4 regions of the Bradyrhizobium sp. Leo114 genome follow, and region 1 is predicted to be linked to each of the others. Evidence: predicted binding sites of a transcription regulator. Region 1 holds the regulator's gene; each other region holds the start of a gene.
What was found. The regulator LexA, encoded in region 1, represses DNA repair genes until DNA is damaged. The targets are predictions, from matches to a motif close to TGTTCNNNNTGTGTTCNG.

Region 1 (8,019 bases):
ACCGGCCCGTACACCATCCCGACGTAACAGACGAGGATGAAGATGATGAAGATTGCGATCGGATAGTTGATGTTTCCGGGGTGCGTGACCGTTCCGAGCCACAGATACAGCGGATAATAGGTGATCGCGGCAAGCAGCATGCCTCCCAGGATCACCGGTTTGCGGCCGATCAGGTCCGACAGCCAGCCAAAGAAGATCAGGCTCGGCGTCGCAAGTAGCAGCGCAGCCCCGACGATGTACGACGAGGTCAGCGCGTCCACCTTGGAGACCTGCTGCAGGAAGTACAGCGCCCAGAACTGACCGCTGTACCACACCACGCCCTGTCCGATCAGGACGATGATGGCGATTCCGATGTATTTGATGTTCGAGCTAAGGAACGCCTCCTTCCAGGGATTCCTGGTCATCTGCCCGCGGGCCTTGATCTCCTGGAAGATCGGCGTCTCCTGGAGCTGGAGGCGGATGTAGATGGCGATGGCCACCAGCAGGAATGACAGCAGGAACGGAACGCGCCATCCCCATTCGTTGAAGGCCTGATCGCCAAAATAGATCCGGGTCAGAATGATCACGGCCAGCGACACCACGATCCCGAGCGTCGGCGAGGTCTGGAGCCAGCCTGTGTAGTAGCCGCGTCTGTCGTCGGGCACATGCTCGGCAACATAGGTGATGGCGCCGCCATATTCGCCACCGAGGCACAGGCCCTGGATCATGCGCAGCCCGAACAGCACGAACGCTGCGGTGAGACCGATCGATTGATAGGTCGGGATCAGGCCGATCGCGCCCGTTCCCAGTCCCATTCCGGTGAGCGTGATGAGGAACGTGTACTTGCGGCCGACCCGGTCGCCCATCCATCCGAAGAGGAATGCTCCGAGCGGACGGATCAGGAATCCTGCAGTGAACAGGGCGATCGTGCTCAGCAGGGCTGCGACGGGGTGGGATTGTTCGAAGAACTTGACCGACAGAACGGCGGCCAGGCTGCCAAAGATATAGAAGTCATACCATTCGATGATGTTTCCGACCGACGCGGCAACGATCACCCGGCGAAAATCGCTCGGTACTTGAATTGCCATGTGCTGCTCCTTTGGTTCAAAGGCTTCTCCTCGCGTTTTTCAGCGCTCTGTTCGCTCGCGGAGTGCGCGTGATGCGTGACGCTACAGGCCTGATTTGCGAGTTGCGTCCGCAACGCCGGTCTCAGGGAAGCCTTGAACCACCTGAGAAGGGCTCCAGCGGTCTTCGAACCGCGAGCCACCACTGCCTCTTTCCCATCTGTCCGGGTTGAGGCGTGACGGTACTCTAATCCTCAATGGGACTGTGGCCTTATGAGACTTTCGGCTCAATCGGGCTTGGAGCGCTAACATCGGATACGCGCCGGCAGGGCGTCCTTTCCTCCGTATTCCGCATCTGTTCCGCTATCCCGCGGATACCCGGTTCCGGTAGCTTTGTTGAAGCAGGAATACTCCAGGGCGCAGGATGTCGGACGAGGGCAGGACGCCGGGCGGCAGGCGCGGCTATGCCGGCACCTGGCCGCCCCGCGAGGCGGTGGCGCCGGCGGGTGGTTATGCCCCGATCGGCGTCGGCGCCTGGCCGCCAATCGTCGAGACGTTGCGCCAGTGGGTCCGGGCGGAAGCGGGCGCCGGACGGCTTCTGCCCTGGGTGCCGGTCGCGTTCGGCTGCGGCATCGCGCTTTACTTCGCCGCCGACCATGAGCCAGTGCTGTCGGTCGCGGTCATCGTGGCTATCGCGCTATGCGCTGTCGCGTTCCTGCTCAGGCGGCGGCAGGCGTTCGCTGCCGCCGTCATCATTGCCGCCGTTGCGACGGGTTTTGCGGTTGCCACCTGGCGCACCGCGCGGGTCGCACATGGCGTGCTGGCGCGGCCGATGTTTTCGGTGTCGCTCACCGGATTTGTCGAGACACGTGACATCCGCGAGCGTACCGACCGTTTCGTGCTGCGCGTCGCGAGCATCGAAAGCCAGCGCGGCGCGCCGAAGCTCGAGCGTGTCAGGCTGTCGGTGAAGAAGGGCACTGCCCCTGACGTCGGCAGCTTCGTCGAATTGAAGGCACGGCTGCAGCCGCCGCTCGCTCCCTTACGGCCCGGCAGCTACGATTTCAGCCGCGATCTCTATTTCCAGGGCATCGGCGCCTCCGGTTTCGTACTCGGCGCGATCAAGACGACGGCGTCGCCGGAAGGCCGCGGATTTGCGCTGCGCTATGCGGCGTTCATGCAAGGCATGCGCGATGCGATCGATGCGCGGATCCGCAACGTGCTCGAAGGCGACAATCGCGCGATCGCGACCGCACTCCTGACCGGCCGGCGCGATGCGATCTCCGAGCCGGTGAATGATGCGATGTTCATCTCGGGGCTCGGCCACGTACTCTCGATCTCGGGCTATCACATGGCGGTGGTCGCGGGCGTGGTCTTCTTCGCAGTCCGCGCCTTGCTCGCACTGTTCCCGGTGCTCACTGTGGGCTTTCCGATCAAGAAATGGTCCGCCGCGGCGGCGCTGGTCGCTGCCGCCTTCTATCTGCTGCTGTCGGGAGCGGAGGTCGCGACGCAGCGCTCGTTCTTCATGACTGCGGTGGTGCTGATCGCCGTCATGGTGGACCGCCGCGCGGTGACGTTCCGGACGCTCGCAGTCGCGGCCATGATCGTGCTCGCGATCGCACCGGAAGCGCTGGTTCATCCGAGCTTTCAAATGTCGTTTGCGGCCACCCTCGGGTTGGTGGCGCTGGTGCAGATTGGCATGCCGCATCTGTTTGCCGCGCCCGATCATTCCGCGACCGCGCGGATCGCGCTGTGGGGCGGGCGCGAGATTGCGATGCTGCTGCTGGCCTCGCTGGTAGCGGGGCTGGCGACCACGCCCTATGCCGCCTTTCACTTCCATCGGGTGGCGCCCTTCGGCGTGCTTGCCAATCTGGCGGCGATGCCGGTGGTGTCGGCGCTGGTGATGCCGGCTGGGCTGCTTGGCCTGCTGGCGATGCCGTTCGGCTTCGATGGCGTGTTCTGGGCGATCATGGGCAGCGGCATCGACTGGATGATCGTGGTTGCGCAATGGGTCGCCGCGCTGCCGGGCGCAGTCGGCCACGTCAGTGCGTTCGGGATCGGCCCGCTGATCGCCGCGAGCCTGGGCGTCATCCTGCTCGGGCTGTTGCGCACGCCGCTGCGCTTCGCCGGCGCGGCGGTGCTTCTCATTGCGGTGGTCTGGGCGGTGAGGGCGCCGCAACCCGACATCCTGATTTCCGGCGACGGCCGCAATGTCGCCGTTCGCGGCGGTGACGGGCGGTTGCACCTGATGCGGACCGCGAAGGACGCGTTTCTCGCCAAGGAGTGGCTTGCCGCGGATGCCGATGCCCGCAGCGCGAGCGATCCTTCGCTCACGGAGGGCGTGTCCTGCGATGAGAGCGGCTGCGTGACCTCTGTGGCCGGTGGCGCGTTCATCGCGCTCACGCAGCGATCCGAGGCGCTCGCGGACGATTGCGAACGGGCGGTGCTGATCGTGACCGCACGGCCGGTGCCACAAGGCTGTGCGGCGGCGGTCATCGATGCCGAGCGCCTGCGGCGGCAGGGCGGGCTGGCGCTGCGGCGGAACCGGAACGGCTTCGTCATCGATGCGGTCAAGCCCGCCGGCCTCGACCGGCCGTGGTCGCCTGCGGTGTCAGGCGAAGGCGAACCCGAGACCACGATCCGGATCCAAGGGGCACCCGCGCCGCGCGCCATCGATGCGACCCCGTCCGAGTCCGACCTGCAGCCGGAAGACTGAGCGCTCCCGTCAATCTCCACCGGCGTTGGCCGGCAGCTCGAAGGCGCCGAGCCGAAATTCGTCGGGACCGCCCGAATGCGACGGCACTTGCACGAGCGTGAAGCTCGCATCCGGAAATCGCTCCCAGATCGCGAGATCTTCCGCTGCGACGGTGAGCCAGCCGAACCTGAACATGTATCGGCCGGGCTGGGCCACCCGTCCGGCTTTTTGCCATGTGATCTTGGTGACCACCGATCATGCCCCTTGCGAATAGTTCAACAAAACCACATCTGCCCCGGGATGGCCTCCGGGGCCGCTCGAATACTTTGCTTTTCACCCGCGGCAACGTCCCGCCGGCCGAGACCGGCGGCGCACGCTGCCCGAAGCTCTCAGCCGATGAACAGCGGGTTCGGCGCGGGGCGCTGGTCGACCGCCTTCGGTGCCGGCTCTGCAACATGATGCGTCACGGGCAATTGCAGCACGGTCGCCCGCTGCCCTTCGCAGAGCTGGGTCACCAGCACATGGCTGCCATCGGGGAAGTCGATCGCGTCGTGATGACGATCCCGAATATGCGCATCGATCTGGTTGAACTTGCCGACACGGAAGCCGGTCGTCTTGGTCCAGATCCAGCGATTGTCGTAGCGGACGTTATCGGCGAACGCGAGTTCGGTCCCGGGAAGCATGCAGACTGCGACCGTCGGATCGCTTTCCGAAGCGAAGCCGCGGGTCGAGGTACCGCGGAAGGTGGTGGTGATAAGCGTCTCTCCAACCTGGGCGGGACGCGTCGCCACGGCATGCAGGCTATAGTCACACATCGGATTGCTCCTCATTCGAGATAGCCGACCCGGCCTGGGAAGAGGCGCAGGCCTCTATCAGAGTGGACGATAACTTATAAGCCTCTGCTCCGTTCTTGGCATTTGTACGGCCCGCGCCCTCTAGCCGTTCACAAACACGATAGGAGGCGCTGCCGCACATCTCCTTGCACCGAGAGTGCCCCGGCGAACTTACCGGGGCTCTTATTCTAATCACTCTAAATCGTTCTTGTCAGTGTCCTTGAGGGCAGATCACCCACCAAAGTACCAGACGAGCTGCTGCGTCCTCGTCGGCTCAGTACTTGCGATAAAGCCCGATCAGCTTGCCCTGGATCCGCACCCGGTTCGGCGGCAGGATGCGGACTTCGTAGGCCGCATTGGCAGGCTCAAGCGCGATTGACGCGCCGCGGCGCCGGAAGCGCTTCAGCGTCGCTTCCTCCTCATCGATCAGCGCCACCACGATGTCGCCGGTGTTGGCGGTGTCGTTACGCTGGATCAGCGCCATGTCGCCGTCGAGGATGCCGGCCTCGACCATGGAATCGCCGCGCACCTCGAGCGCATAATGCTCGCCGGAGCCGAGCATGTCGGGCGGCACGCTGATGGTGTGGCTGCGGGTCTGCAGCGCCTCGATCGGCGTACCCGCCGCGATCCGGCCCATCACGGGAACGGCGACGGGACGGTTGCCATCGTCTTCGGCCACGGCCGCGCTGGTCGTGCGCTTGCCGAGCGTGCCCTCGATGACGCTCGGCGTGAAGCCGCGGCGGCCGTTGCCGGCGGCGGAGAGCTCAGGCAGTTTGATCACCTCGATCGCGCGGGCGCGGTTCGGCAGGCGGCGGATGAAGCCCCGTTCCTCCAGCGCCGTGATCAGGCGGTGGATGCCGGACTTCGAGCGCAGGTCGAGCGCGTCCTTCATCTCGTCGAAGGAAGGAGGCACGCCGGCCTCTTTCAGCCGTTCGTTGATGAAACGCAGAAGTTCATACTGTTTGCGCGTAAGCATCGCGAGCATTCCCCCGGTTGGTAGCGTCGTTCGATCCGAGACTTGAGAAGAGCTGATCTCGGGAGTCACGCACTCCCATTCGTAGACAGCGAGTTTCGAAACAAATCATGAACGGACACTATATGTTCGATATGTGTTCCGCAACCACTTAATTTCTGGTGAACGCGACCAGAGATGCTCCGGCAGGTGTTGGTCGCAGCGTCATTCAGGCAATCGGAGGATGTCGCAAGGCGCGCCTTTTGCTGCGGCCGGCGCGAATGGCGGACGGATCACAAGTGCCTGCGCCGCAGTGAGATTCCCAAGCAGCGAACTGTCCTGCTTGGTGACCGGCGTTGCGATCAGCGTGCCGTCGTCGCGCTCTTCGAGTAGCGCACGAAGATAATCTTCGCGCTGATCGTTGGCGGCGAGATCGCGGCCGAGCAGGGCGCTTTCCGTCACGTGATGAATCGCCGAGCGGCCGAGCAGGGCCCGAATCAACGGCACCAGGAACAGATAGGCGCAGACATAGGACGACACCGGATTGCCGGGCAGGCCGATCACTCGCATCGCGCCGAGCCGGCCATGCATCATCGGCTTGCCCGGCCGCATCGCGATCTTCCAGAACGCCATGGTCACGCCCTCGGCCTCAAGCGACGGCTTCACGAGGTCATGGTCGCCGACCGAGGCGCCGCCGGTGGTGATGAGGATGTCGGCGCCCGCGGCATGCGCGCGGCGTATGCCGTGGGTGGTGGCGGCAACCGTGTCGGCGGCGACCCCCAGATCGATCGCTTCAGCGCCTTCTGCACGCGCCATCGCCCGCAGCGCATAGCCGTTGGAATAGACGATCTGGCCTGGACCCGGAGAGGTGCCCGGCATCACGAGTTCGTCGCCGGTCGCGAGCACGGCGACCTTGGGTCGGCGCCGCACGGGGAGTTCCGGATAGTTCATCGACGCCGCCAGCGACAGCGCGCGGTCGGTCAGCCGGCTTCCGCGCCTCAGCAGCACGTCACCCTCGCGGAAATCGACGCCGGCGGGCCGGATATGCCGCCCGGCGACAGCGGCCTCGGTGATGGTGATGTGATCGCCATCGACCCGGGTGTCCTCCTGGATCACGACCGCATCGGCGCCGGCGGGAATGACGCCTCCGGTGAAGATCCGTGCCGCTTCCCGCGGACCAAGTTCCCGATCGAACGGCCGGCCCGCGGCGACTTCGCCGATCACCTTCAGCCGCGCGCTCAAGTCGGCGGCATCGGCGGATCGCACCGCATAGCCATCCATCGCCGACATCGCCAGTGGCGGCTGAGTACGCTTTGCCGCGACGTCACGGGCAAGCGTGCGGTGATAGGCGGCATCGAGTGCGACCATCTCTTCCGGCAAAGGTTCCGCGCCGGCGAGAACCGCGGCAAGCGCATCGGCGACCGGCATCAAGGCCACGGGCAACTCCTAAATTCCGAGGGCGAGAAGCGCGTTCGTCACATCATCCGGTGATGTGACGTGAATGGCTGCGAGGCCCATCGCCCGTGCGCCGCGGATGTTCTCGGCGGAATCGTCGAAGAACACGATGCGCGAAGCCGGCACGCCGATCGCCTTTATCACGTAATCATAGGCGTCCGCGTCAGGTTTCCGTAGCCCGATCGTGGAGGAGAAGAAGATCTGACGGAAGTGGCCGAGCACGTCCGAATAGGCTGTCGAGAAATGCTCGATATGAGGCGGATTGGTATTCGAGAACGCATAGAGCGGCAGACGCGTCTTGGCGCGCGCCAGGTGCTCGGCGATTCCCGGCATCTCGCCGGCGAAGATCGCGTTCCAGCCTTCCAGGAACTGGGCGTCGGAGATGCTGATGCCGAGCGACTGCCGCAGGCCTGCGAAGAAGGCGGCGTCATCGATCTTGCCAACCTCGTGATGTCTGTAACTCTCGTCCATGACAAAGCGGGTGGCGAGCTCGCCGGGCTCGCAGCCGGCATGGCCGGCCCAGGTGGTCATCACCTTGCCGAAATCGATATCGAGCACGACGCGGCCGAGGTCGAACAACAGGACATCGGCGGAGCCGGGGGAAAGGGACGGTTGGGTCATGGCGACGGTTGTGTACGAAAATCCCAAGGGGGCGGCAATGTCTTCGTTCGCGGGCCTGCAGGATGGGTAGAGCGAAGCGAAACCCATCGCGATGGAGCAAGCGGTGCGAATGATGGGTTTCGCTTCGCTCTACCCATCCTACGACCGTAGTCCTGGGGAAACGCTCTCTCCACCGTCATTGCGAGCGCAGCGAAGCAATCCATTTCTCCGCAAGTGGCGCGATGGATTGCTTCGCTGCGCTCGCAATGACGGGGATGGGTTCTGATTCAACTTTCAAACAGCATGAGGATGTGAGTCCGCATTCTCGCGGCGTTGTTCGCCCGAGCTTTGCGTTACTCTCGGCCCTCTCATCGAACAGAGGGCGCAGGGAAAGCCGGGTGCCGGTTGCACCCATGGGTCCCGTGCAACAAAAAGCACGGGAGT
Region 2 (8,019 bases), on a different contig from region 1:
CGCGCGACGGTTCGTCATTTCTCTGGAAATGCGGATGCGGTCCGCAATCTTGACGCGGAAGGTGTTCATCAGATGCGGGTGGGCCTGCGCAGACTCCGCGCGGCGATCTCGCTGTTTTCGAAGGTGCTGCCTGGTGCCGGGACGGGAGCCGCCAAGCGCGAGCTGAAGTGGCTCACGGCTGAGCTCGCGCCTGCGCGCGAAATCGACGTGTTCATCAGCGAGCAGGTCGAGCCGGTTACGCACGACCGCGCGCTGAGCCGCGGCGGCAAGGCCATCAAGGACGAGTTCGACGAGAAGCGCGCCCATGCCCTTACACGGGCGAAGAGGGCGGTGAGCTCGATACGGTTCCGCAGGCTGCTGGTCGACACGCTGGAGTGGGTCGAGTCGAAGCCGCCTTCGGCGAACGAGCATATGGACGTTCCGATCGAAAAATTTGCGGCTGACGTCTTGCACCGTCGCATCAGGAAGGCGCGCAAGCAAGGCCAGCACCTTGACCGCCTGTCGCCGCGCGCGCGGCATAAGCTCCGGATCAGGATCAAGAAGATCAGGTATGCGGTGGACTTCTTCAAGTCGCTTTTTCCGGCCAAGCGCGAGCAGAAGAGACTTAAACGCCTGTCCGGCCATCTCAAGAAGATCCAGGATGCGCTTGGCGCGCTGAACGACTTTGTTGCGCATCGGAAGATGGCCATGGCAGCAGCGCTGCAGGCGCCGCGCGAGAACAGGCGCGCCCGCGCACTTGCGGCCGGCGTGGTGGTTGGCCGGGAGGACAAGGCGATCAGGCCGCTGATGAAGGTCGCCCTCAAGGAGGCGCAACGGCTGCAAGTGGCGTGAAGCCGACGGCGTCTATGTCGATTTGCCCGGCGTCGCGCGTTTGCTGCCGGCGATCTCCGCTTCCCATCCGAACACCGAGCGGCCGCCGAGCGCGGGCGATCGGTTGCGCTCTTGCGCGACGAACGCATCGAAGGATGGGCCGGTTGCGGTTCGCTCCAAGAGGCGCGCCTGACTGTCGAGGCGCTTCAATGCCTGGATCTCCTCCTCGCGGCCAAGGCTCGCCTGCTGCACGGCGGATTTCAGCACGCGGATGGTCTCGTCATAGACCTTGATCGGCACCGGATAGGGATGGCGGTCCTTGCCGCCATGGGCGAGCGAAAACCGCGCGGGATCCTTGAACCGGTAGGGTGCGCCGTGGACGACCTCGGCGACCATCGCGAGCGACTGCACGGTGCGCGCGCCGACGCCCGGCGTCAGCAGCAATTCCCGAAAATCGCGCGGGCCGCATTCGGCGGCCGCCGCCAGCGTGCCGTGCAGGCGGCGCGTAAACACGTCGCTGGCGCGGACGTCGTGATGCGCGGGCATGATCAGATGCGGCAGCTCCGGCTGCGCCTCGGGCTGTTTCGACAGCGCGGCATATTCGCGCGCGATGCCGTCGGGCCCAAGCGCGCCGAGCAGATCGAGCTGCGCCGCGCGCGATTGTTCGGCGCGATGATCGGTCAGGTTGATGATCTCGCCCTGCGCGGGACCATCGATGGCGCTGTGCGGCTCGTCGACGAAGCTCTTCAGAGTTTCGGAATGCCAGTGATAGCGGCGCGCCTGCCGCTTGTCGCCGTTCATGCCCTGCTGCACCACGGTCCACTTGCCGTCCTCGGTGACGAAGAAGCCGTGCAGATAAAGCTCGAAGCCGTCCTGGACGGCGGCGCTATCGACCTTGGCCACCAGCCGGCTGGCACGCGTCAGCGCCACGCCATCGAAGCCGGTGCGTTCGCCGAGCGCGGTCAACTCGTCCGGCGTGCGGCGCGAGTTGCTGCCGCGGCCGCCGCAGACATAGATGCCAAGCTCGTCTTGCAGCGGCACGAGCCCGCGCTTCAATGCGCCGATCACCGACGTGGTGATTCCAGAGGAATGCCAATCCATCCCCATGACCGCGCCGAAGGATTGGAACCAGAACGGATGGGCGAGCCGCTGCAGGAACTCCTCGCGCCCGTAATGGTGGACGATCGCCTGCGTGATGATCGCGCCGAGCGTGGACATGCGCTGGCCGAGCCACGCGGGCACGCGCCCGTTATGGAGCGGAAGATCGGCGCTACCGGTTCGTCGTGCCATGAGGCTCCTGGTGCTGAATCAGGTGGAGTATAGCAGTTCTTGCTTCACCTCTCCCATAGGGAGAGGTGATCGAAGCGTCCCTCGCGACTAGTCCCGCATCGTGCGCAACGTAATGGAATAGCGCGGCGCTTCGACCGCTGGGATGCTGTGCTCCCAGATTTGTCTCGCCTCGCCCGAGAGCAGGTAGATCGATCGGGGCTGCGCCTCCAAGGTGAAACGTTCCCACTTGTCGCCGGCCGGGCGGCGGAAGCGGAACTTGCACGGCGATCCCAGCGACAGGCCGAAGACCCGCTCGTAATGCGGCTTGTCGCGATGCCAGCCGATGCCGACGCCGGTCTCGTATTCGGTGCAGAGCGCCTGGGCGATCTCGGTCCGTGGCCCGCCGAAGGCCTCAACCTGCTCGATCAAGGGGCGGAGCCAGTCCGGGATGAAATCGGCCTCGCGCATCCGGCGCTCCGTATAGTCGTAGCGGAAGCCGAACGAGGCCACCCGCCGCTTGCCCTGATATTGGCCGAACTGGAACGGTTGCAGCGGCAGCGCAGCGATGCGCGCGATCAATTCCCGCTCGACGTCAGGCGAAATGAAATCGGCGGCATAGCGCAATCCCTCCGGCGCTGATGACGCGGAGGAATTGTCGGCAAAGAGGGCGAGCTGCTCGGTCAAGCCGGCGGTCCTTATCTCGGCCTGCAGGGGCACCACCTAAATATAGGGCGGAGCAGCGCGACATGAAGGGGCGCGGGTAGCATCGCCGGACCAGGCGCGATGGCCCTTCACGCGGGCGTGCGTTACTCCGCGGCCATCTCCTGCGCACCGCCGAGCAGTTTCACATTGAGCCGGCCGCCGGCGAACAGCATGTCGTCGAGCGCCTCGTCGATGTCGGCCGACATCACCGACTTGCCGCCGTCGCGGGCGATGCTGGCCTGTGCGAGGCGCCGCATCAGCTCCTTGATGAAGGCGGCGCTGACGCCGTCCGTGCGCCGCACCGCTTCATCGACGGTGGTCTCCTCAAGCGGCAGGTTCTTGCCATAGAGCCGCACGAGCTTGCCGCGCCCGATCGCATCCGGCAGCGGCACCTCGATCGCCTGGTCGATGCGGCCGGGCCGGCCGGCCAGCGCGCTTTCGAGCTCCTCGGGTCGGTTGGTGGTGAGCACGAACAGGATGTCGGCATCCTCCTTCAACCCATCCATCTCGTTGAGCAGCTTGTTGAGCAGCGATTCCTCGCACGGGCCCATCAGCTCGCGGTCGGTGGCGATCAGGTCGACGTCCTCGATCACGACCATCGTCGGCTGCAGCAGCCGCGCCAGATTCATGTAGGCTTCGAGCAGCCCGATCTGTTCGGCGGTGATGATCAGTGTCGTATGTCCCGGCAGGTTGGTGGCGAGGTAGCGGATGGTGTGAGTCTTCCCGGTGCCCGGCGGTCCATAAAGCAGGATGCCCTTGCGCGTCGACTGGCCAAGCCGGCGCAACGCGTCGCGGCTGCCGACAAAGTTCAGGACGTTGCGCTCAAGCAGTCTCAGGGTCGGTTCGTGCAGGATAACGGCCTCGCGATCGACCGGCGGCAACCGGTGCACAGTTACGCCCCTTGAACGTCCGCGATACTCGGCCCCGCTGTCGAGCGAAAGAATCTTGCCGCGATAGGAGCGTGCTGTCTGCACCGCTTGCTCGAGTTCCGAAAAACAGCGCTGAACGAAGGTGTCGCCGGCCGCGCCGGTCGGCACCGCGATCTCGATTCGGATCGCGTCCTCGTTGCGGGATTCGCGATAAATGGACAGCAGCACCGCGTAGCGAAGCTCGCCGGCGCGGCACAGCCACAATCCGTTGTTAAGACATTTCACCGCCGCCGGCTCACCGACATCGACTTCATAATATTGCGGCGGAGCGATCACCGGCGCATTGCGCCCGTCGTTCATCAATCCCGCAAAAGTCAGCGTCTCGTAGCGATATTCTTCGTGAACGCCGAAGAAGTGGATCGGTGAGGAGAGCAGTCGATCCAGCGCGACCTGAACGTCCGCACGCATGTGACCCGGAAAGCCGCGCGCCCGCGTCACGAGCTGGTTGCGTGGAATGCCCGCAAAATGCCAATCGATCGCGACGTATGTGTATCTGAATTCTTCGCCCTGCAATTTTTCGGATGCATCCCTTGCCGCGAGCAGGCAGTCGCTGCAGAGGCAGGCAATCTTGTCGTCGAGTTGCACCTCCTGCACCGGCGGCGGCGCGCCGCACAGATCGCAGGGACCGCTGGTCCTTACCGCTTCGCTGGTAATCTGAAGACCATGCCCGGCTGCGTTGATGCGCTGTTGCGCTGTTTTCCATAGCGCTGCCGCGACCCGGGACGGATAGGGGCCACAGGTGGCGTTGCCCTGCTGGTCGATCTCGGCCGCGAACAGGATGGCCTCCCGCTCCGACTTGCCGAACACGGCGCGCAAAAGCTCTCTGACGAACTCTCGAGGCGTCTCGTTATCGTTGTGGAAGACAAATTGAAACGATTCGGCGCCGGTATACCCGTCGTCCATGAAATACCTCTTGCGCACAATTTAAGATCGAAAGAACAAAAAAAGAACATCATGAAACCTGCCGTTCGTCAAGCAGGCCAAACTGGAAAATGTTGGGAGCGCTTCGCTGGAGAGCCATTCGACACATCTTCGGCAGATTGACGGCGCACAGACCGCGATACCGATTCGCCGTTTCGCGCGGCCGCGCTTGTGAACTGCCTCTCTCTGCCGCTTGATCAAATCGGCGGGCATGTCCATAAGCGGCGCCTTGCGACCGGCGGTTCGGTTGCTTCGAAGTGGTGCAGAGGGAATTGCGTGGCAAAGATTCATCAGCAGATTGCGCAGGAGCTTGGCGTGCGCGAGCAGCAGGTCGAGGCGGCCGTCACGCTGCTCGACGGCGGCGCCACGGTGCCGTTCATTGCCCGCTATCGCAAGGAATTGACCGGCGCGCTCGATGACGCGCAATTGCGCACGCTGGAAGAACGGCTGACCTATCTGCGCGAGCTCGAGGAGCGCCGCACCGCGATCCTCAATTCGATCCGCGAGCAGGGCAAGCTCGACGCCGCGCTCGAAGCGCAGATCATGGCCGCCGACAACAAGGCGCGTCTCGAGGATATCTATCTTCCCTACAAGCCGAAGCGTCGCACCAAGGCCGAGATCGCCAAGGAGGCCGGGCTCGAACCGTTGTCCGAGCTGTTGATGACGCAGCCGCAGCATGATCCGAAAGCGCAGGCGGCAGCCTTTGTCGATGCCGACAAGGGTGTGGCCGACGTGGCCGCGGCGCTGGAAGGCGCGCGCGCGATCCTGGTCGAGCGCTTCGACGAGGATGCCGATCTGATCGGCGCGCTGCGCGAGGAGGTGTGGGCGAACGCGCGCATGGTCTCGACCGTGCGCAAGGGCAAGAAGACCGAGGGCGAAAAGTTCAAGGACTATTTCGACTTCAGCGAGCCGCTGCACAAGCTGCCGTCGCACCGCATCCTGGCGCTGTTCCGCGGCGAGAAGGAGGAGATTCTCGATCTGCAGATGCAGCCGGAGGCGGAGCCGCCGGTGGCCGGCGTGCCCAGCGCCTATGAACTGAAGATCATGAAGCGTTTCGCCATTTCCGATCTCGGCCGTCCCGGCGACAAATGGCTGATCGAAACCGTGCGTTGGGCCTGGCGCACCAAGATCCAGGTGCATCTCAACATCGACCTGCGCATGCGGCTGTGGACCGCGGCGGAGACCGAAGGCGTGCGCGTGTTCGCCTCCAACCTGCGCGACCTCCTGCTGGCGGCGCCCGCCGGTGCGCGCGTGACCATGGGGCTCGATCCCGGCTATCGCACCGGCGTCAAGGTCGCCGTCGTCGATGCGACCGGCAAGGTGCTGGCGACGACAGCGGTCTATCCGCACGAACCGCAGCGGCAATGGGACGAGGCGCTCGCGACCCTGGGCAAGCTCGCGATTCAGCATCGCGTCAACCTGATTGCGATCGGTAACGGCACGGCCTCGCGCGAGACCGACAAGCTCGCGACCGAACTGGTGAAGCGGCTGCCGGACTTGAAGATGACGAAGATCGTCGTCTCCGAGGCCGGCGCTTCCGTCTATTCGGCTTCGGCCTATGCGTCCGAGGAACTGCCCGGGCTCGACGTCACCCTGCGCGGCGCGGTGTCGATCGCGCGGCGCCTGCAGGATCCGCTCGCCGAGCTCGTGAAGATCGATCCCAAGGCGATCGGCGTCGGCCAGTATCAGCACGATCTCGGCGAGAGCAAGCTCGCACGCTCGCTCGACGCCGTCGTGGAAGACTGCGTGAATGCCGTGGGCGTCGACGTCAACACCGCCTCCGTGCCGCTGCTGTCGCGGGTGTCGGGCATCGGGCCCGGCTTGGCGCAAAGCATCGTGCAGCACCGCGACTCGAACGGCCCGTTCAAGTCGCGCAAGGCGCTGAAGGAGGTGCCGCGGCTGGGGCCGAAGGCCTTCGAGCAATGCGCGGGCTTCCTGCGCATCAACGACGGCGAGGATCCGCTCGATGCCTCGGGCGTGCACCCCGAGGCCTATCCGGTGGTGCGCCGGATTCTCACGGCGACCAAGAGCGACATCAAGGCGCTGATCGGCAACAGCGAGATCATGCGCCAGTTGAAGCCGCAGTCGTTCGTGGACGAGACCTTTGGTCTGCCGACGGTCACCGACATCCTGCGCGAACTGGAAAAACCCGGCCGCGATCCCCGTCCGGCGTTCAAGGCCGCGGTGTTCAAGGAAGGCGTCGAGGAGATCAAGGACCTCAGAGTCGGCATGATCCTCGAGGGCACCGTCACCAATGTCGCCGCCTTCGGCGCCTTCGTCGATATCGGCGTGCATCAGGACGGTCTGGTGCACATCTCGGCGATGTCCAGGACCTTCATCAAGGATCCACGCGAAGTCGTCAAACCCGGCGACATCGTCAAGGTGAAGGTGCTCGACGTCGAAGTCGCCCGCAAGCGCATCGCGCTGACGCTGCGGCTCGATGATGAGACCGGCAAGAAGGATTCGAAGGGCTCGTCGAGCGACCGTGTTCGCGGGCCGATGACGTCCTCCGCCCCGCGCAAGCAAGAACAACCCGGCAACGCCTTCGCCGACGCCTTCCGCCGCGCCAGCGAGAAGAACGGCAAGCCGCTACGCTGAGCGGAACTGCTTAGTCTGGCACGGAAGCTAACTTCCGTGTCAGAATCTGTCGCCTTTGTCAGTTGAAGTCGAAGGAGCTTTTAGCTCTCCTGATCGTTCTCCTGTTGCGACGCGATGCGTCGCTGCAATTCAACCAGGGAGGAATCGGGATGAAGAGCAAGCTCGTCAATTCCCTTATCGCGGGTGCGCTCACGACCGCGCTTGCGTTCGCGTCGCCGGCCTTCGCTCGCGGTGGCTTCGGGGGCGGCGGCGGTGGCTTCCATGGCGGCGGCATGGGCGGCGGTTTTCACGGCGGCGGCATGGGCGGAGGCTTCCGCGGCGGTGGCATGGCCGGAGGTTTCCGCGGCGGCGGCTTCGGAGGCGGGATGCACGCCATAGGCGGAGGAACGCGCTTCGGCGGCATGGGTGGAGGGACGCGTTTCGCGAGCATTGGCGGAGGACCGCGTTTTGCTACCATCGGCGGAGGACCGCGTTTTGTGGGTGGGCGGTTTGCTGGTGCGCGGTTCGCGAATGCGAATGCTGCATTCGCGCCGCGCTTCGCGAGCCCCGGCTTTCGAGGCGCAGCTTTTCGAAGCGCAGCCTTCCGGCATGGCTTCCATAACCGCTTCTTCCGCAACCGCTTCAATCGCTTTGCGTTCATCGGCGTGCCCTTCGGCTACGCCGCCTACGCTGGCTACTACGACGACTGCTGGACCCAAGTGTGGACGGGCTATGGGCTGCAGTGGGTCAACGTCTGCGGGTACGACGGTTACTACTGACTGCCGACCCACGGTGTGATGAGCGCGACACG
Region 3 (8,019 bases), on a different contig from region 1:
GTCACCAGCATGATCTGGTCGGCCTCCTCTACCGGGAACGAGGCCACCAGCTTGCCGTTGCGGCTGTTGACACTCATGGCGACGATACCTTTGCCGCCGCGGCCGGTGGTGCGGTACTCGTAGGATGAGGTCCGCTTGCCGTAGCCGTTTTCGGACACCGTCAGCACCACCTGCTCCTGCGCCGACATATCGACATAGCGCTCCTGCGAGAGCTGGATCGCGCCTGTGGCCTCCTCGGCCTCGGTCTCGACCGGCTCCTCGGCGGTCGCTTCGCCTGCGACCGCGCGGCGCATCTTCAGGTAGGCCGAGCGCTCGTCCGAGGTCGTCTCGACATGGCGCAGGATCGCGAGCGAGATCAGCTTGTCGCCCTCGGCGAGGGAAATGCCGCGCACGCCCATCGAGGTACGGCCGGTGAAGACGCGCACATCGGTGACGGGGAAACGGATGCACTGGCCGCCGGCGGCGGTCAGCAGCACGTCGTCATGCTCGGTGCAGATCTGCACGTCGACGATCGCCTCGCCCTCCTCCAGCTTCATGGCGATGATGCCGGAACGGCGGACGTCGACGAAGTCGGACAGCTTGTTGCGACGGACGTTGCCGCCGGTGGTGGCGAACATCACGTCGAGATTCTTCCAGGAGGATTCATCCTCCGGCAGCGGCATGATGGTGGTGATGCGCTCGCCCTGCTCCAGCGGCAGGATGTTGATCAGCGCCTTTCCGCGCGCATTCGGCGCGGCCATCGGCAATCGCCAGACTTTCTCCTTGTAGACCTGGCCGCGCGAGGAGAAGAACAGGACCGGCGTATGGGTCGACGCCACGAACACGCGGCTGACGAAATCCTCGTCGCGGGTCTGCATGCCGGCCCGGCCCTTGCCGCCGCGGCGCTGGGCGCGATAGGTCGACAGCGGCACGCGCTTGACGTAGCCGGCGTGCGACACGGTCACCACCATGTCTTCGCGCTGGATCAGATCCTCGTCCTCGACCTCGCCTTCCTGCTCGACGATAACAGTCCTGCGCGGGGTGGCGAACTCGGCCTTCACCTCGGCAAGCTCGGTCTTGACGATCGCCTGCACCCGGGCGCGCGAGCGCAGGATGTCGAGATAGTCGGAGATCTCCGCCGCGAGCTTGGTGAGTTCCTCGCCGATCTCGTCGCGGCCGAGCGCGGTGAGGCGCTGCAGCCGGAGGTCGAGGATTTCCCTCGCCTGCTCCAGCGAAAGGCGGATGGTGCCGTCCGGATTGATGCGGTGGCGCGGATCGTCGATCAGCGTGATCATGTCTTCGACGTCCCGCGCCGGCCAATCGCGCGACATCAGGGTTTCGCGCGCGGCCGCCGGATTCGGCGAAGAGCGGATGACGCGGATGACCTCGTCGATATTGGCAACCGCGATGGCCAGGCCCACCTGGAGGTGTGCGCGGTCGCGCGCCTTGCCGAGCAGGTATTTGGTTCGCCGGGTCACCACCTGTTCGCGGAAGTTGACGAAGATCGTCAGCAGATCTTTCAGGTTCATCGTCTGCGGACGGCCGGAATCGAGTGCCAGGATGTTGGCCGGGAAGTTGGTCTGCAGCGGCGTGAAGCGGTAGAGCTGATTCAGCACCACGTCCGGCATCGCCTCGCGCTTCAGTTCGATCACGACGCGGAAACCTTCGCGGTCGGATTCGTCGCGCAGGTCGGAAATCCCCTCGATCTTCTTCTCGCGGATCAGCTCGCCGATCCGCTCGACCATGTTCGCCTTGTTAACCTGGTACGGGATCTCCGTGATGATGATCGCCTCGCGATCCTTTCGCAGGGTATCGATCGTGACCTTGCCGCGCATCACGATCGAGCCGCGGCCGAGATGATAGGATGCTCGGATGCCCGCTCGACCGAGGATGATGCCGCCCGTGGGGAAATCCGGCCCCGGAATGATGTTGATGAGGTCGTCGATGGTGAGCGCCGGGTTGTCGATCAGCGCCACACAGGCGTCGACGACCTCGCCGAGATTGTGCGGCGGGATGTTGGTGGCCATACCGACGGCGATGCCGCCCGCGCCATTGACCAGGAGGTTCGGAAACCGCGTCGGCAATACCGACGGCTCTTGCTCGCTGTTGTCGTAGTTGGGCTGGAAGTCGACCGTGTCCTTCTCGATGTCCGCCAGCACAGCCTCTGCCGCCCGCGTCAGGCGTGCTTCGGTGTATCGATAGGCCGCCGGCGGATCACCGTCGACCGAGCCGAAATTGCCTTGGCCGTCGATGAGCGGCACGCGCATCGAAAAATCCTGCGCCATGCGCACCATGGCGTCGTAAATCGACTGGTCGCCGTGTGGGTGATACTTACCGATGACGTCGCCGACCACGCGCGCGGACTTGACGTACTTCTTGTCCGGCGTATGCCCCTGGTCGTACATCGAATACAGGATGCGGCGGTGGACCGGCTTGAGCCCGTCACGCGCATCGGGGAGCGCCCGCGCCACGATCACGCTCATGGCGTAGTCGAGGTAGGACTTCTTCATCTCGTCGAGGATGGAAACGGGACGAATGTCGGAGGGCCCCGACGGCTCGCCGGGCTTGTCGTCTTCAGGTTCTGACAAAGGGGGAATCCGGGTCGGTTCTACTGCAGAATCATATAGCGTATCGGGGGCCCGACCACCACCCCGGAACGGCCTCGGCGACCGGTTTTTCCCTTCGTTTTTTCATAGACTTACGGGGTCGACCGGCGCGCCGCGGGAACACCCCAGCGGCGTGCGGCAAGGCGCCCTCCGAGGTCAGGAAACCGCCCGCGGGCCGTTGGCGGCGCCCGCATCGCCGCGCCCTGTCGGTTAGATCGATTTCCTCACAATTCACATTAACCGGAGCCACAAGCAACCCGGCCGCGGCACATCAAGCCATATCAATCGCTTGACGCTGATATCCTGCAGTCATTGAAGAGGATAAGTTCGACGCAAGCTGTATCGCGCGAGGGAGATTTTCATCCTCACGCGATCTTTCCGGCAACGTACCGCTCGATCAGAACGGGATATCGTCGTCCATGTCGTTGTTGTTGCGGGCGCCGGCCGGCACGGCGCGGCGTGGCGCGGAACTCGAGGGGCCGCTGACGCCGAAATCGCCGCCACCGCTGCCCATGTCGTCGGAGAAGCTGCCGCCACCGCCGCCCCTGCCGTCCAGCATCGTGAGGTTGGAGTTGAAGCCCTGCAGCACCACTTCGGTCGAATATTTCTCGACCCCGCTCTGATCGGTCCATTTCCGGGTCTGGAGCTGGCCCTCGACGTAAACCTTGGCGCCCTTCTTCAGGTATTGCTCGGCGACCTTGGCGAGCCCTTCATTGAAGATGACGACACGGTGCCACTCGGTCTTTTCCTTGCGCTCGCCGGTGGCCCGGTCGCGCCAGGTCTCGGAGGTCGCGACGCTCAGATTGGCGATCGGACGGCCGTCCTGGGTCCGCCGGATTTCCGGGTCCTTGCCGAGATTGCCCACCAGAATGACCTTATTTACGCTTCCCGCCATCGCCGCTCTCCACTCAATCACTGGGCCGGCCGGTTACACGGCGGCCACATTCAGTCTTCGCTAACCACATCTTACATTGCTGACGGACCCTATACGCTCGCCGACACCGTCGGGCGCAGCCATTCCCCGTCCATTGCGCGGTTATCCACATATAGCACCAGCCGCGCCATTGTTCCAGTTTTGTTCCATGCAACTTGACATAATCGTGGTGGCATTGTGGCCCAAATTTGGTGCGGCCAGGATGGAACCCGAAATCGACCCTGGGGTTCCATAAAACATCAAGAAAACCATTAACTTATGTTCCCGGTACTTCGCCGTGAAGTGTTGCGTTTCGGCGACGGTATTTCCGGTTGAATCGGAGTATATGCCTAAAACGACGGCGCGGCGCTCGCGTCTTTAATACCGTAACGCTTCGGGACCAAATTGAAGCGAACAAAGGCTGGAGAGCTACGATGAAGAAGTTTTTGCTTGGAACGGTTGCCTTGGTTGCGCTGGCTGCGCCCGCCTCGGCTGCCGATCTTGCCGCGCGCCCTTATGTCAAGGCTCCGCCGGCGCCCGTCGCCGTCGTCTACGACTGGACCGGGTTCTATATCGGCGGCAACGGCGGCTGGGGAACGAGCCGCAACCGCTGGGACGTCCTTGGTTTCAGTGACGGCTCCCATAACGCCGACGGCGGCACTGCTGGTGGTCAGATCGGCTATCGCTGGCAGATGGGCACCTGGGTGTTCGGCGTCGAAGGCCAGGGCAATTGGGCCGACTTCAAGGGCAGCAACATCAGCCTGCTGACGGGCATCGACACCAACGAGACCAGGGTCGACGCCTTCGGCCTGATCACCGGCCAGATCGGCTATGCTGCCAACAATGTGCTGTTCTACGTCAAGGGCGGCGCGGCCGTGGTCGCCGATCGCTACCGCGTGCGTGACGCCTTCACCGGTTTCCCGATCACCAACGACATCAACGACACCCGCTGGGGAGCCTCGGTTGGCGCTGGCATCGAGTACGGCTTTGCGCCGAACTGGTCGGTCGGCGCCGAGTACAATCACATCTTCCTGGGCAATCGCTCCTACGATTTCGTCAACAATGGCTTCGCCGGCCCGGCCGGCAGCCTCTTCGCCACCGAGAATATCAAGCAGGACATCGACCTCGTCACCGTCCGCGTGAACTACAAGTTCGGCCTCGGCGGCGCTCCGATCATCGGGCGGTACTGATCTCGCGATCGGATATCAATCTTAAGAAAAGGCCGGCCTTGCGCCGGCCTTTTTGTTTGCGTGTCGTTAGTTCCGAGCCGCTCATCTGCGAAGCTCCGCTTGCGCGGGCCCCTCTTGCTGCCAGCTACTGCCAAAGCTGCACGCAGGAAATGCGATCAGAAACAAATCGTTGATGATTCGTGCTGAGCACTGGAAATCGTCGCCCGTTCTTCCTATGTTCCGGCATCACCCCATCGGCGCCGTGGTAGGGATTTCCGACGACGCGCGCCCATAACGTGGCGCGCTTACAAGCGCCTGGAAATGCCGATATGGATGAAGTGCTCAGGGCGAAGCGCCAACCGACCGCCGGCTCCTCAACGCGTGCCATCACGATCCGCGGCGCGCGGGAGCACAATCTCAAGAACATCGACGTCGAGATTCCCCGCGACAAGCTCGTCGTCTTCACCGGCCTGTCCGGCTCCGGCAAGTCCTCGCTTGCCTTCGACACCATCTATGCCGAGGGCCAGCGCCGCTATGTCGAATCGCTGTCGGCCTATGCCCGCCAGTTCCTGGAGATGATGCAGAAGCCTGATGTCGACCAGATCGACGGCCTCTCGCCCGCCATCTCCATCGAGCAGAAGACCACCTCGAAGAACCCGCGCTCGACCGTCGGCACTGTCACCGAGATCTACGACTACATGCGCCTGCTCTGGGCCCGCGTCGGCGTGCCCTATTCGCCGGCCACGGGATTGCCGATCGAGAGCCAGACCGTCTCGCAGATGGTCGATCGCGTGCTCGCCTTGCCCGAGGGCACTCGCCTCTATCTGCTGGCGCCGGTCGTGCGCGGCCGCAAGGGCGAGTACCGGAAAGAGCTCGCCGAATATCTCAAGAAGGGTTTTCAGCGCGTCAAGATCGACGGCACCTTCCATGAGCTCGCCGAAGCGCCGAGCCTCGACAAGAAGTTTCCGCACGACATCGACGTCGTCGTCGACCGCATCGTGGTGCGCCCCGACATCGGTCAGCGTCTCGCGGAGAGCTTTGAGACCGCGCTCAAGCTTGCCGAGGGCCTTGCGGTGATCGAATTCGCCGACGCCCCGGCGGCAGCTCCCGCCGAAGAAAAGAAGAAGACCGCAAAGATCCACGACAAGAGCGGACCGGAACGCATCCTGTTCTCGGAAAAGTTCGCCTGCCCGGTCTCCGGCTTCACCATCCCCGAGATCGAGCCGCGGCTGTTCTCGTTCAACAATCCCTATGGCGCCTGCCCCGCCTGCGGCGGCCTCGGCATCGAGCAGCATGTCGACGAGGACCTCGTCATTCCCGACAAGGATCTGTCCCTGCGCAAGGGCGCGATCGCGCCGTGGGCCAAGTCCTCCTCGCCCTATTACCTGCAGACGCTGACCGCGCTCGGCAAGCACTACAAGTTCACGCTCGACACCAAGTGGAAGGACTTGGCGAAGAAGACGCAGAACGCCATCCTGCACGGCTCCGGCGACGACGAGATCAAGTTCTCCTATGAGGACGGCGTCCGCTCCTACGACACCAAGAAGCCGTTCGAGGGCGTGATCACCAACATCAACCGCCGCTACCGCGAGACCGAGAGCGAGTGGGCGCGCGAGGAGCTGGCGAAATATTTCACCGACATTCCTTGCGCCGCCTGCAGTGGCTATCGCCTCAAGCCGGAAGCGCTGTGCGTCAAGATCGGCGGCAAGCATATCGGCGAGATCGCCGACCTGTCGGTGAAGCGCGCCGGCGAGTGGTTCGAGACCGTGCCGGAAGCGCTGAACACGCAGCAGAACGAGATCGCCGCGCGCGTGCTGAAGGAAATCCGCGAGCGACTGACCTTCCTGCTCGACGTCGGCCTCAACTATCTCACGCTGTCCCGCTCCTCCGGCACATTGTCCGGCGGCGAAAGCCAGCGCATCCGACTCGCGTCCCAGATCGGCTCGGGGCTGACAGGCGTGCTCTATGTGCTGGACGAGCCCTCGATCGGCCTGCACCAGCGCGACAATGCGCGGCTCCTGGATACGCTGAAGCGGCTGCGCGACCTCGGCAACACCGTGGTCGTGGTCGAACATGACGAGGACGCCATTCGCCTCGCCGACTACGTGCTCGACATCGGCCCCGGCGCCGGCATGCATGGCGGGCATATCGTCGCGCAAGGCACGCCCGCCGAGATCATGCGCAATCCGAAATCGCTGACCGGCAAATATCTCACCGGCGAGCTTTCGGTGCCGATCTCCGACCGGCGGCCGCCAAACCATCGCCGCACCATCAAGGTCGTCAACGCCCGCGGCAACAACCTGAAGAACGTCACGGCGGAGATTCCGCTGGGGCTGTTCACCTGCATCACCGGCGTCTCCGGCGGCGGCAAGTCGACGCTCCTGATCGACACGCTCTACAAGGCGATCGCGCGCAAGCTCAACAATGCCAGCGAAGCCGCCGCGCCGCACGACCGCATCGAGGGCCTGGAGCATATCGACAAGATCATCGACATCGACCAGTCACCGATCGGCCGTACCCCGCGCTCGAACCCTGCGACCTATACCGGCGCCTTCACGCCGATCCGCGAATGGTTCGCCGGCCTGCCCGAGGCCAAGGCACGCGGCTACGAGCCCGGGCGCTTCTCCTTCAACGTCAAGGGCGGCCGCTGCGAGGCCTGCCAGGGCGACGGTGTCATCAAGATCGAGATGCACTTCCTGCCGGACGTCTACGTCACCTGCGACGTCTGCAAGGGCAAGCGCTACAACCGCGAGACGCTGGAGGTTCTATTCAAGGGCAAGTCGATCGCCGACGTGCTCGACATGACCGTGGAAGAAGCCGCCGATTTCTTCAAGGCGGTGCCGCGCGTCCGCGAAACCTTCCAGACCCTGCACCGCGTCGGTCTCGACTACATCCATGTCGGCCAGCAGGCGACCACGCTATCGGGCGGTGAAGCCCAGCGCGTCAAACTGGCAAAGGAGCTGTCAAAGCGCGCCACCGGCCGCACGCTCTACATCCTGGACGAGCCGACCACCGGCCTGCACTTCCACGATGTGGCAAAACTGCTGGAGGTGCTGCACGAGCTGGTCGCCCAGGGCAACACGGTCGTCGTCATCGAGCACAACCTCGAAGTCATCAAGACCGCCGACTGGGTGATCGACCTCGGCCCCGAAGGCGGCGACGGCGGCGGCGAAATCGTCGCCTGGGGTCCGCCGGAGGACATCGCCAAGGCACCGCGGAGCTACACCGGCAAATTCCTGGCGCCGGTGCTGAAGAAGGCGAACAGTAAGCCACGCAAGAGCAGCGCGAGCGAAGCAGCGGAGTGAGGGTTTTCCGACGCTTCGGACGCGTTCCGGTGCAAATCGGTTTCGAC
Region 4 (8,019 bases), on a different contig from region 1:
CGGCGCGCCCGACGTATCGGACGCGCGCCAGACGATCAGTCCGCCCGTCTCATTAAGCTTCGCCGGCGAGAGCCAGGGCGTCCGCGGCCTTCCGTCGAGCAACAGATGCGGGCGCCGTGGGTCCATCGCGATCAGACGCGCCAACTCGGGATCGCCGGCCACCGCGCGCAACCGCTGGTTGGTGCGCCGCTCAAAACTGTCGGCGAAGAAATGCCCGATCGAGGCCGCCGGCATGGAAGTCCTCACTTCGGCTGTGCCGGTCCAGGGCACGAACAGCGTCGCAGCGACGACGGCCAAGGCCGGCGCGGCAATCGCCGCCGCCCAGGCCGAGCGCAACAACCGCTGGCGGTAGAGATGGATGAGATCGCCGGCATTGACGATCACGGCCAATCCCGACAGCAGCAGCGCGACGCCGGCGCCGCCGACCACGTGGTCGAGATGGAACAGGCCGGCGAGCAGGCTGCCAATCAGCGCCGGCGCGAAGGCGAAGAAATAGACGAACTGCCGTCCCAGAGGATCGAGCGGCGGCCGGCCGATGATCGGCGCCTCCTCCGGCTTGCGGGCGAACCAGGCAGAATTGAGGGCGAGGAGCAGCGCGATGCCGGCCATCGACACCACCAAGCCGCCGAGCAGCACGCCAGAGCGCGTCACCCGCGCGCGCAAATCCGCGACATCAGGCAGCGGCGGCAGCGTCACAACATCCGAGCGCATCAGCCAGATCAAGTAAGGCAGCGCCAGCACGATCACCACGAGCAGCGCAAACAGCGGATCAAGCGAGGCCAGCGTGCGGCGTCCGCGTGCAGTCGCCAGCGCAAAGGCCAGGACCAGCAGGATCATCCCGATCGCCACCGGTGTCGTCAGCAACAACAGGCCGCAATCGATCGACCACGCGAACCAGGCGCTGCGCCGGTTCTGGCCGAACAATTGCCAGGAATGCAGCAGCAACAGCGCCCAGAGCGGGCGCGCCAGCACCAGCGGGCCGAACTCGAGGCCGGGCGAAGAGAAGGCGGTGACCGTCATCGTGAGCAGCACCGCGAGCACCGCCTGCTGTCCGCCAATGATGGCGCGGCCAAGGTGATAGAGGCTCACGAAGGTCGCGATCGCGCAGATCTGCGCCAACAGATAGATGCCGAAGACGTGATTGCCGGCGGCGCGGAACGCGATGTCGGCGAGCCAGAAGGCGAGCGGCGGGCCGAGATCGGTGCCGACCTGGTATTCGCGGCCGAAGGCGAGCACGGTCGCGACATCGCCGGGCGGGCTGCGATAGATCAACAGCGGCACCAGCAGCCACAGCGCGGCCTGCGCCAGCACCACGATCCAGACCACGAGCCGCGGCCGGGCGCGGATCAGTTCGACGACCAGGGAGGTGAAACGCATGCGCCCAAAATGCCCGGAACCAGCCCTGTGTGCGGCCTCAATCGATCCCGAGATTGATAAAGGGCCGACGCGATGGAGGCAACGGGGCTAGGCAGCCGTCGCCTCGGCCTCGATGGTCGGGTCCACCGTGAAGAGATCGGGCTCGATCGTTTCCGGAAAATGCTTCTGCCGCGCGGCGATCACGGGCGCGAAGAAGCTGCGGTGATGCGCGCTCGGGCCGAGGCGATCCAACGCCTCCAGATGTTCCGGCACCGCATAGCCCTTGTGCTGTTCGAAGCCATAGCCGGGACAATCCAGCGCCAGCGCGCACATCAGCCGATCCCGCGTCACCTTGGCGATGATGGAAGCGGCTGCGATCGACATCACGATGCCGTCACCGCCGATCACGGCCTCACAGTCGCAAGTCACGGCGACCTTGTCGCGGCCGTCGACGAAGACATGCTTGGGTGCCTCCGGCAGCGCCTGCACGGCGCGCGCCAACGCCCAGAGCGAGGCGCGCAGGATATTGTCGCGATCGATTCGCGCCGGCGAAGCGAAAGCCACCGCAAACGCCGACGTCGCGCAGATCTGCTCAAACAGCTCTTCGCGCCGTTCTGCCGTCAGCCGCTTCGAATCGTCGATGCCTTTCGGGATCCGCTTCGGGTCGAGCACCACGGCCGCGGCCACCACGGGACCTGCCAGCGGGCCACGTCCGGCCTCGTCGCAGCCGGCAATCGGCCACACCCCGCGCTTGATCAGCGCGCGCTCGCGCCGAAAGCTCGGTGGCGTCACCGCGATCACGCCTTTTGCCGGTTTGACCGGCTTTTTCTTCTCAGACTTGTCCCGACTCATGGGCGCGACTGTGCTGAAGCAGCCGCCGCCGCGCAACCGGGAACCCGGCGCTCGTCCCCATTATTCAGCTTTTTGAGGCAGACATTCCGATCTTTCCTCCGTCATTGCGAGCGCAGCGAAGCAATCCACCTCTCCGCTTGCGGAGATATGGATTGCTTCGTCGCTACGCTCCTCGCAATGACGGAGAGGGACGCAATGACGGTCCTAAAACAAGCTCAACTGCTCGCCGCTCTGCTTCGGCTTGACGAAATGGTCGGTCGTCAGCTTCGAGCGGCGCTTGTTCAGGCCGAGCTTCTCGCAGGCGATCTCGAACCTGCGGCCGATCATCCAGGCCATCGGCCCGGTGCCCTTCATCCGCGTCCCCCACTGCGAGTCGTAGTCGCGCCCGCCGCGCATATCGCGGATCAGGGTGAAGACGTGACGGTAGCGATCCGGGTAGTTCGCGAGCAGCCATTCCCGGAACAGGTCGCGCACTTCCAGCGGCAGCCGCAGCAGCACGTAACTTGCTTCCTTGGCGCCGGCATGCGCCGCCGCATCGAGGATGCGCTCGATCTCCGAATCGTTCAGCGCGGGGATCACGGGCGCCACCATTACGGTGGTGGGGATGCCGGCATCCGAAAGTCGCTTGATCGCCTCTAGCCGCTTCGGCGGCGTCGAGGCGCGCGGCTCCATGGTGCGCGCCAATTTGGCATCGAGCGTCGTCACCGACAGCGCGACCTTGACCAGGTTGCGCTTCGCCATCCGCTGCAGGATGTCGATGTCGCGCACGACCAGCGCCGATTTGGTGACGATGCCGACCGGATGGCCGGCGCGCTCCAGGGTTTCGAGGATGCCGCGCATGATCTTGTGTTCGCGCTCGATCGGCTGGTACGGATCGGTGTTGGTACCGATCGCGATCATGCGCGGCTCATAGCCCGGCGCGGCGAGCTCCTTCTCGAGCAGCGCCGGCGCATCAGGTTTTGCCAAAAGCTTCGATTCGAAATCCAGTCCTGGCGACAGGCCGAGATAGGCATGGGTTGGCCGCGCGAAGCAGTAGACGCAGCCATGCTCGCAACCGCGGTACGGATTGATCGAGCGGTCGAAGCCGATATCGGGCGAGTCGTTGCGCGCGATCACCTTGCGCGAGGTGTCGAGCGAGACAGTGGTCTTGAACGGCGGCAGGTCTTCCAGGCTCTGCCAGCCGTCGTCGAACGTAACGCGCGCCTCGGCCTCGTAACGGCCGCTGGCATTGGATTGCGCGCCGCGGCCGCGCCGCCGTTCGCGCTCGATCGCGACCGCGAGTTCGGGAAACGCGGAGGGCGCACCCGCCGGTGTGGAGGGCGCCGTCACCGGCGGGTGCTTGAGGGCATGAGAGGATGCTCGGCTCATGCTCTGAAGCTAGCACGTCGTAAGAACAAATCAAGAACACATTCGCGAAATTCCACAGAGGCGCTGCCGCAAAAAACTGCACCCTTACGGCTGTTTTGATTGTGACAAGGTGATAACAATTTTGAGCTTTCCACCTGTTTTGAGCCAACGAAGCCGCTGTTGATGCTGAGCGTGATTATTCCGACTGAAGGCGACGAGCGGACCGCGGTCGCGACTCTTGCGGCGCTGGTTCCGGGCGCCGCGGCCGGGGTCGTGAAAGAGGTACTGCTGGTCGATCGCGCCAAGGACGGCGCCAAGACCGACGTGATCGAGCGCGTCGCCGATGTCGCCGGCTGCCGCTTCATGGCCTTCGACGGCAGTCGCGCCGCAGCGCTGGCGGCCGGCGCCCGTCAGGCGCGCTCGCCCTGGCTGATGTTCCTGCATGCCGGCGCCGTACTCGACAGCGGCTGGATCGAGGAGACCGCCCAGTTCATCCAGGGCGTCGCGATGAGCGGCCGGCCGCGCGCCGGCATCTTCCGCTACGCCCGCTCGCCCTACGCCGACGCACGCCTGCGCGACAGCTTCAAGTTCGTCGCCCGCATGCTGACCGGCCCGACTGCCGAACAGGGCCTCCTGATCGCGCGCGATCACTATGAGCAGCTCGGCGGCTACCGCCCGGATGCCCCCCGCTCCGAGGCGCGACTATTGCGGCAGCTCGGCCGCTCCTCCCGCACCATGCTGCGCAGCCGGATCATCGTGGCGTAGTTCCTTACGCTTCCCTCGTCATTCCGGGATGCGCCAAAGGCGCAGGCCCGGAATCCATCGGGCCGCAAGCCAAGTGGGCAAATGGAATCTCTGATGTGCAATTGCACATCATAGCTCGCGCTTCGCGCGCCCCGGAATGACAGCGCCTGATACTTGCCAAAGTCAAATAATTATTTGACAATGGCAACTATTGAGGTGCCCCTATGTCAGAGCCGGATTCCGAAACCCAAATCGCCGCGGTGCGGGCGTTCAATCGCTTCTACACCCGCAAGCTCGGCGTCCTCGACCAGCATTTATTGAAAAGCCCGTTCTCGCTCAGCGAGGCGCGGGTGCTTTATGAGCTGGCCCATCGCGAGGAGACATCGGCAAAGGAGATCGGGACCGAGCTCGGGCTCGATCCCGGCTATCTCAGCCGCATCCTGCAGAAATTCGACGAGGACGGGCTTTTGACCCGACGCCCGCTCGCTTCCGACCGCCGGCAATACCAGCTCGGCCTCACCGCAAAGGGGCGGCAGACCTTTACCAGGATCAACCGCACCTCGCATGACGAGGTGGCGGCGATGCTGACACGGCTTCAGCCGGACGATCGCGTCCGCCTGACCGGAGCAATGGGCACGATCGAGCGGCTGCTTGGCGAGACCCAGCCGTCGCGCGCGGTGCTGCGCGATCCGCGGCCGGGCGATATGGGCTGGGTGGCGCAGAGCCATGGCGCGCTCTACGCCAGCGAATACGGCTTCGATTCATCCTTCGAGGCGCTGGTCGCCGAGATCGTCGCAAAATTCCTGACCTCGTTCGACGCCTCGCGCGAACGCTGCTGGATCGCCGATCTCGAAGGTGCGCCGGTCGGCTCGGTGTTCCTGGTCAGGCATTCCGACGACGTCGCCAAGCTCAGGCTGCTCTTGATCGACCCGGCCGGGCGCGGCCAGGGGCTCGGCAAGCGGCTGGTTGGCGAATGCATCAGCTTCGCCAGGGCCTGCGGCTACCGCAAGATCACGCTCTGGACCCAGAGCATCCTGATCGCCGCGCGAAAAATCTATCAGGACGCGGGCTTCGCGCTGGTGAAAAGCGAGCCGCACCGCAGCTTTGGGCAGGACCTCGTCGGCGAAACCTGGGAGCGGGCGCTGTGAAGTTGACGCGCCGCGATCCCGCGCGGCGCATCACGCCGGAGCTGCTTGCCTTCTATATCAAGCGAGCGCACGCGCTTCGTGCCGAGGCTTATCGCGATATGATGCGCGCGTCGTGGGATTGGCTGATGAAGGTCATTCACAAGCGTTGATGTTGCCACCAGCGTCATTCCGGGGCGCGCGTCAGCGCGAACCCGGAATCCATTTTGCCGCCTGCGCAACCGGCCCAATGGATTCTCTGATGTGCAATTGCACATCATAGCTCGCGACTTCGTCGCGCCCCGGAATGACGGCCGTGGTGAACCTAAACAGTTGCGCCTTGCGCCTTCGGCCGGCGCAAATGCTCATCCAGCCGCGGCATGATCTCGACGAAATTGCAGGGGCGCGTGCGGTAGTCGAGCTGCGCCGCCAGAATCCCGTCCCAGCCGTCGCGGCAGGCGCCGGGCGAGCCGGGCAGGCAGAAGATGTAGGTCGCGCCCGCAACGCCTGCGGTGGCGCGGCTCTGGATCGTCGAGACGCCGATCTTGGCGTGGCTCAGCATGTGGAAGGCGATCGAGAAACCGTCCATCCGTTTCTCGAACAGCGGCTCGATCGCTTCCGGCGTCACATCCCGGCCGGTGAAGCCGGTGCCGCCAGTGGTGATGATCGCATCGACGCCGGCGTCAGCGATCCAGCGCGCCACGACCGTGCGGATCGCCTCGACGTCGTCGGTGACGATCTCGCGCGCCGCAAGCTTGTGGCCGGCGGCCGTGATGCGATCGGCCAGAGTCGTTCCGGACTTGTCGTCGGCGAGCGTCCTTGAGTCGGAAATCGTCAGCACCGCGATGTTGAGCGGAATGAACGGCTTTGTTTCATCTGTGGAGGCCATGACAATCGCTATCCAAATCTCACAGCGCCCCTTGGCCAAAGGTGTTGCAGGCCGACACCGTGCCTTGCTGGTAGCCGGTCATGAACCATTGCCGCCGCTGCTGCGCCGAGCCATGGGTGAAGGAGTCCGGCACCACCCTGCCCGTCGCCTGGCGCTGCAGCGTATCGTCGCCGATCGCGGTTGCCGTCTTGAGCGCCGCGTCGATGTCGCCGGCTTCGAGGAAGCCCGGCCGCTTCTTCTCCTCGCGGTTGACCCAGACGCCGGAGAGGCAGTCGGCCTGCAACTCGACCTTCACCTGCAGCGCATTGGCCTCGGCCTTGCTGTCGGCCGCCTGTTGCAGCCGCGTCACGCGCGGGATGATGCCGAGCAGGTTCTGCACGTGATGGCCCGCCTCATGGGCGATGATATAGGCCGCGGTGAACTGGCAGGCGCTGCCCGAGCAGCCACGGAACCGCGTCTCGACCTCGCGGAAGAAGGCGGTGTCGAGATAGATGGTCTTATCCGGCGGGCAGTAGAACGGCCCCATCGCCGACTGCGCCATGCCGCAGCGGCCGCCATTGGTGGCGTTGCGGAACAAGACGATCTTCGGACCGGTGAAGGTCTGGCCATTGGCCTGGAAGATCTCGGTCCAGCGATCGTCGATCTCGCCCAGGATGCCGGAGATCATGCTCCCCATTTCGTCGGTCGGCGCGCCGGTCTTGCCGGACGCGGTCCGGCGATCGGTCTGGTAGGTCGGCGCCTGTCCGCCGCCGGTCAGGATTTCGGCGCCGCCGATCAGGATGCGCGGGTCGATGCCGAAGGCGTAGCCGAGCAGGCCGAGCACGATGATGGTGCCGATGCCGAGCCCGCCGCCGCCCATGGGGATGCCGAAGCCGCCGCCTCCGCCTCCGCCGCCACCCTGGTCGCGACGATCCTCGATATCGTCGCTGCGACGGAAATCATCGTAACGCATGGCGGTTTTCCCTTAAGCCCTAACCTGTGTAAACGCGGAACAGACGTAAAATTTCCGTTCCGTTAATCAATAGCCTGCCCGGCAATTATTGCCTAGTGCGACGGCGCGCCATCCGCGCATGGCTGATGCGGCCAACGTCGTCACGAATCGCAGGAGCTTGCCTGCAACGAACTCGATGTCCGATTCCGCCGTCGCTGGCGCAATTCGCATAACGCATGCTGCGAGGCAGCACTCGATTTCAAATCCGAAAACGCACGATCGAAATGCGCAGAACTTGTCGCGTGGCATTTTCGATTAAGTCGATTTTTACTTTGGCGGATCATGGTGTCGCCAGTCGGTTGTTTAGTCCCGCGTCGCCGACAGCGTCGCCTGAGTCAGAGTTATGAGTCATGGTTGAGTCGCGTCGCGGGGCGTCTGCAAGGGCGCCCCGCACTAAATTTGAATCCACGTCTCCGAGTCGAATCGTCATAGGCGATTGCGTCGCCGAGATGTCGAAGCTTGCAGCCGGTTCTGTCGACGTCGTGTTCGCAGACCCACCCTACAATCTGCAGCTCAAGGGCGACCTCAAACGCCCCGATGAATCCCATGTCGATGCCGTCAATGACGACTGGGACAAGTTCTCCTCCTTTGCCGCCTATGACGACTTCACGCGCGCCTGGCTGCTCGCCGCCCGCCGCGTCATGAAGCCGTCGGCGACGATCTGGGTGATCGGCTCCTATCACAATATCTTCCGCGTCGGCGCCATCATGCAGGAC

Region 2: a site for LexA is predicted at 4,645-4,662, ahead of ACZIRK_RS02850 (ATP-dependent Clp protease adaptor ClpS). Genes of this name have one in related genera too.
Region 3: a site for LexA is predicted at 3,651-3,668, ahead of ACZIRK_RS29205 (single-stranded DNA-binding protein). Genes of this name have one in related genera too.
Region 4: a site for LexA is predicted at 3,598-3,615, ahead of ACZIRK_RS30545 (PA0069 family radical SAM protein). Genes of this name have one in related genera too.

What each region holds. Positions count from the first base shown of each region.
Region 1 is NZ_JBUYEN020000024.1:8,944-16,962, reverse strand. It holds gene ACZIRK_RS26590 (MFS transporter) at 1-1,067, opposite strand, end outside; gene ACZIRK_RS26585 (ComEC/Rec2 family competence protein) at 1,468-3,756, shown strand; gene ACZIRK_RS26580 (hypothetical protein) at 3,766-3,987, opposite strand; gene ACZIRK_RS26575 (hypothetical protein) at 4,125-4,550, opposite strand; gene lexA (transcriptional repressor LexA) at 4,843-5,544, opposite strand; gene ACZIRK_RS26565 (molybdopterin molybdotransferase MoeA) at 5,746-6,957, opposite strand; gene ACZIRK_RS26560 (HAD-IA family hydrolase) at 6,967-7,596, opposite strand.
Region 2 is NZ_JBUYEN020000002.1:100,906-108,924, reverse strand. It holds gene ACZIRK_RS02865 (CYTH and CHAD domain-containing protein) at 1-831, shown strand, start outside; gene ACZIRK_RS02860 (DUF763 domain-containing protein) at 844-2,100, opposite strand; gene ACZIRK_RS02855 (alpha-ketoglutarate-dependent dioxygenase AlkB) at 2,188-2,763, opposite strand; gene ACZIRK_RS02850 (ATP-dependent Clp protease adaptor ClpS) at 2,886-4,613, opposite strand; gene ACZIRK_RS02845 (Tex family protein) at 4,908-7,229, shown strand; gene ACZIRK_RS02840 (hypothetical protein) at 7,310-7,828, opposite strand.
Region 3 is NZ_JBUYEN020000028.1:82,349-90,367, reverse strand. It holds gene gyrA (DNA gyrase subunit A) at 1-2,567, opposite strand, end outside; gene ACZIRK_RS29205 (single-stranded DNA-binding protein) at 2,983-3,480, opposite strand; gene ACZIRK_RS29200 (outer membrane protein) at 3,933-4,688, shown strand; gene uvrA (excinuclease ABC subunit UvrA) at 4,997-7,972, shown strand.
Region 4 is NZ_JBUYEN020000031.1:8,211-16,229, reverse strand. It holds gene ACZIRK_RS30555 (glycosyltransferase family 39 protein) at 1-1,377, opposite strand, end outside; gene ACZIRK_RS30550 (ribonuclease HII) at 1,465-2,208, opposite strand; gene ACZIRK_RS30545 (PA0069 family radical SAM protein) at 2,413-3,576, opposite strand; gene ACZIRK_RS30540 (glycosyltransferase) at 3,739-4,320, shown strand; gene ACZIRK_RS30535 (bifunctional helix-turn-helix transcriptional regulator/GNAT family N-acetyltransferase) at 4,524-5,447, shown strand; gene ACZIRK_RS30530 (RSP_7527 family protein) at 5,450-5,596, shown strand; gene moaB (molybdenum cofactor biosynthesis protein B) at 5,749-6,312, opposite strand; gene ypfJ (KPN_02809 family neutral zinc metallopeptidase) at 6,332-7,264, opposite strand; gene ACZIRK_RS30515 (site-specific DNA-methyltransferase) at 7,654-8,019, shown strand, end outside.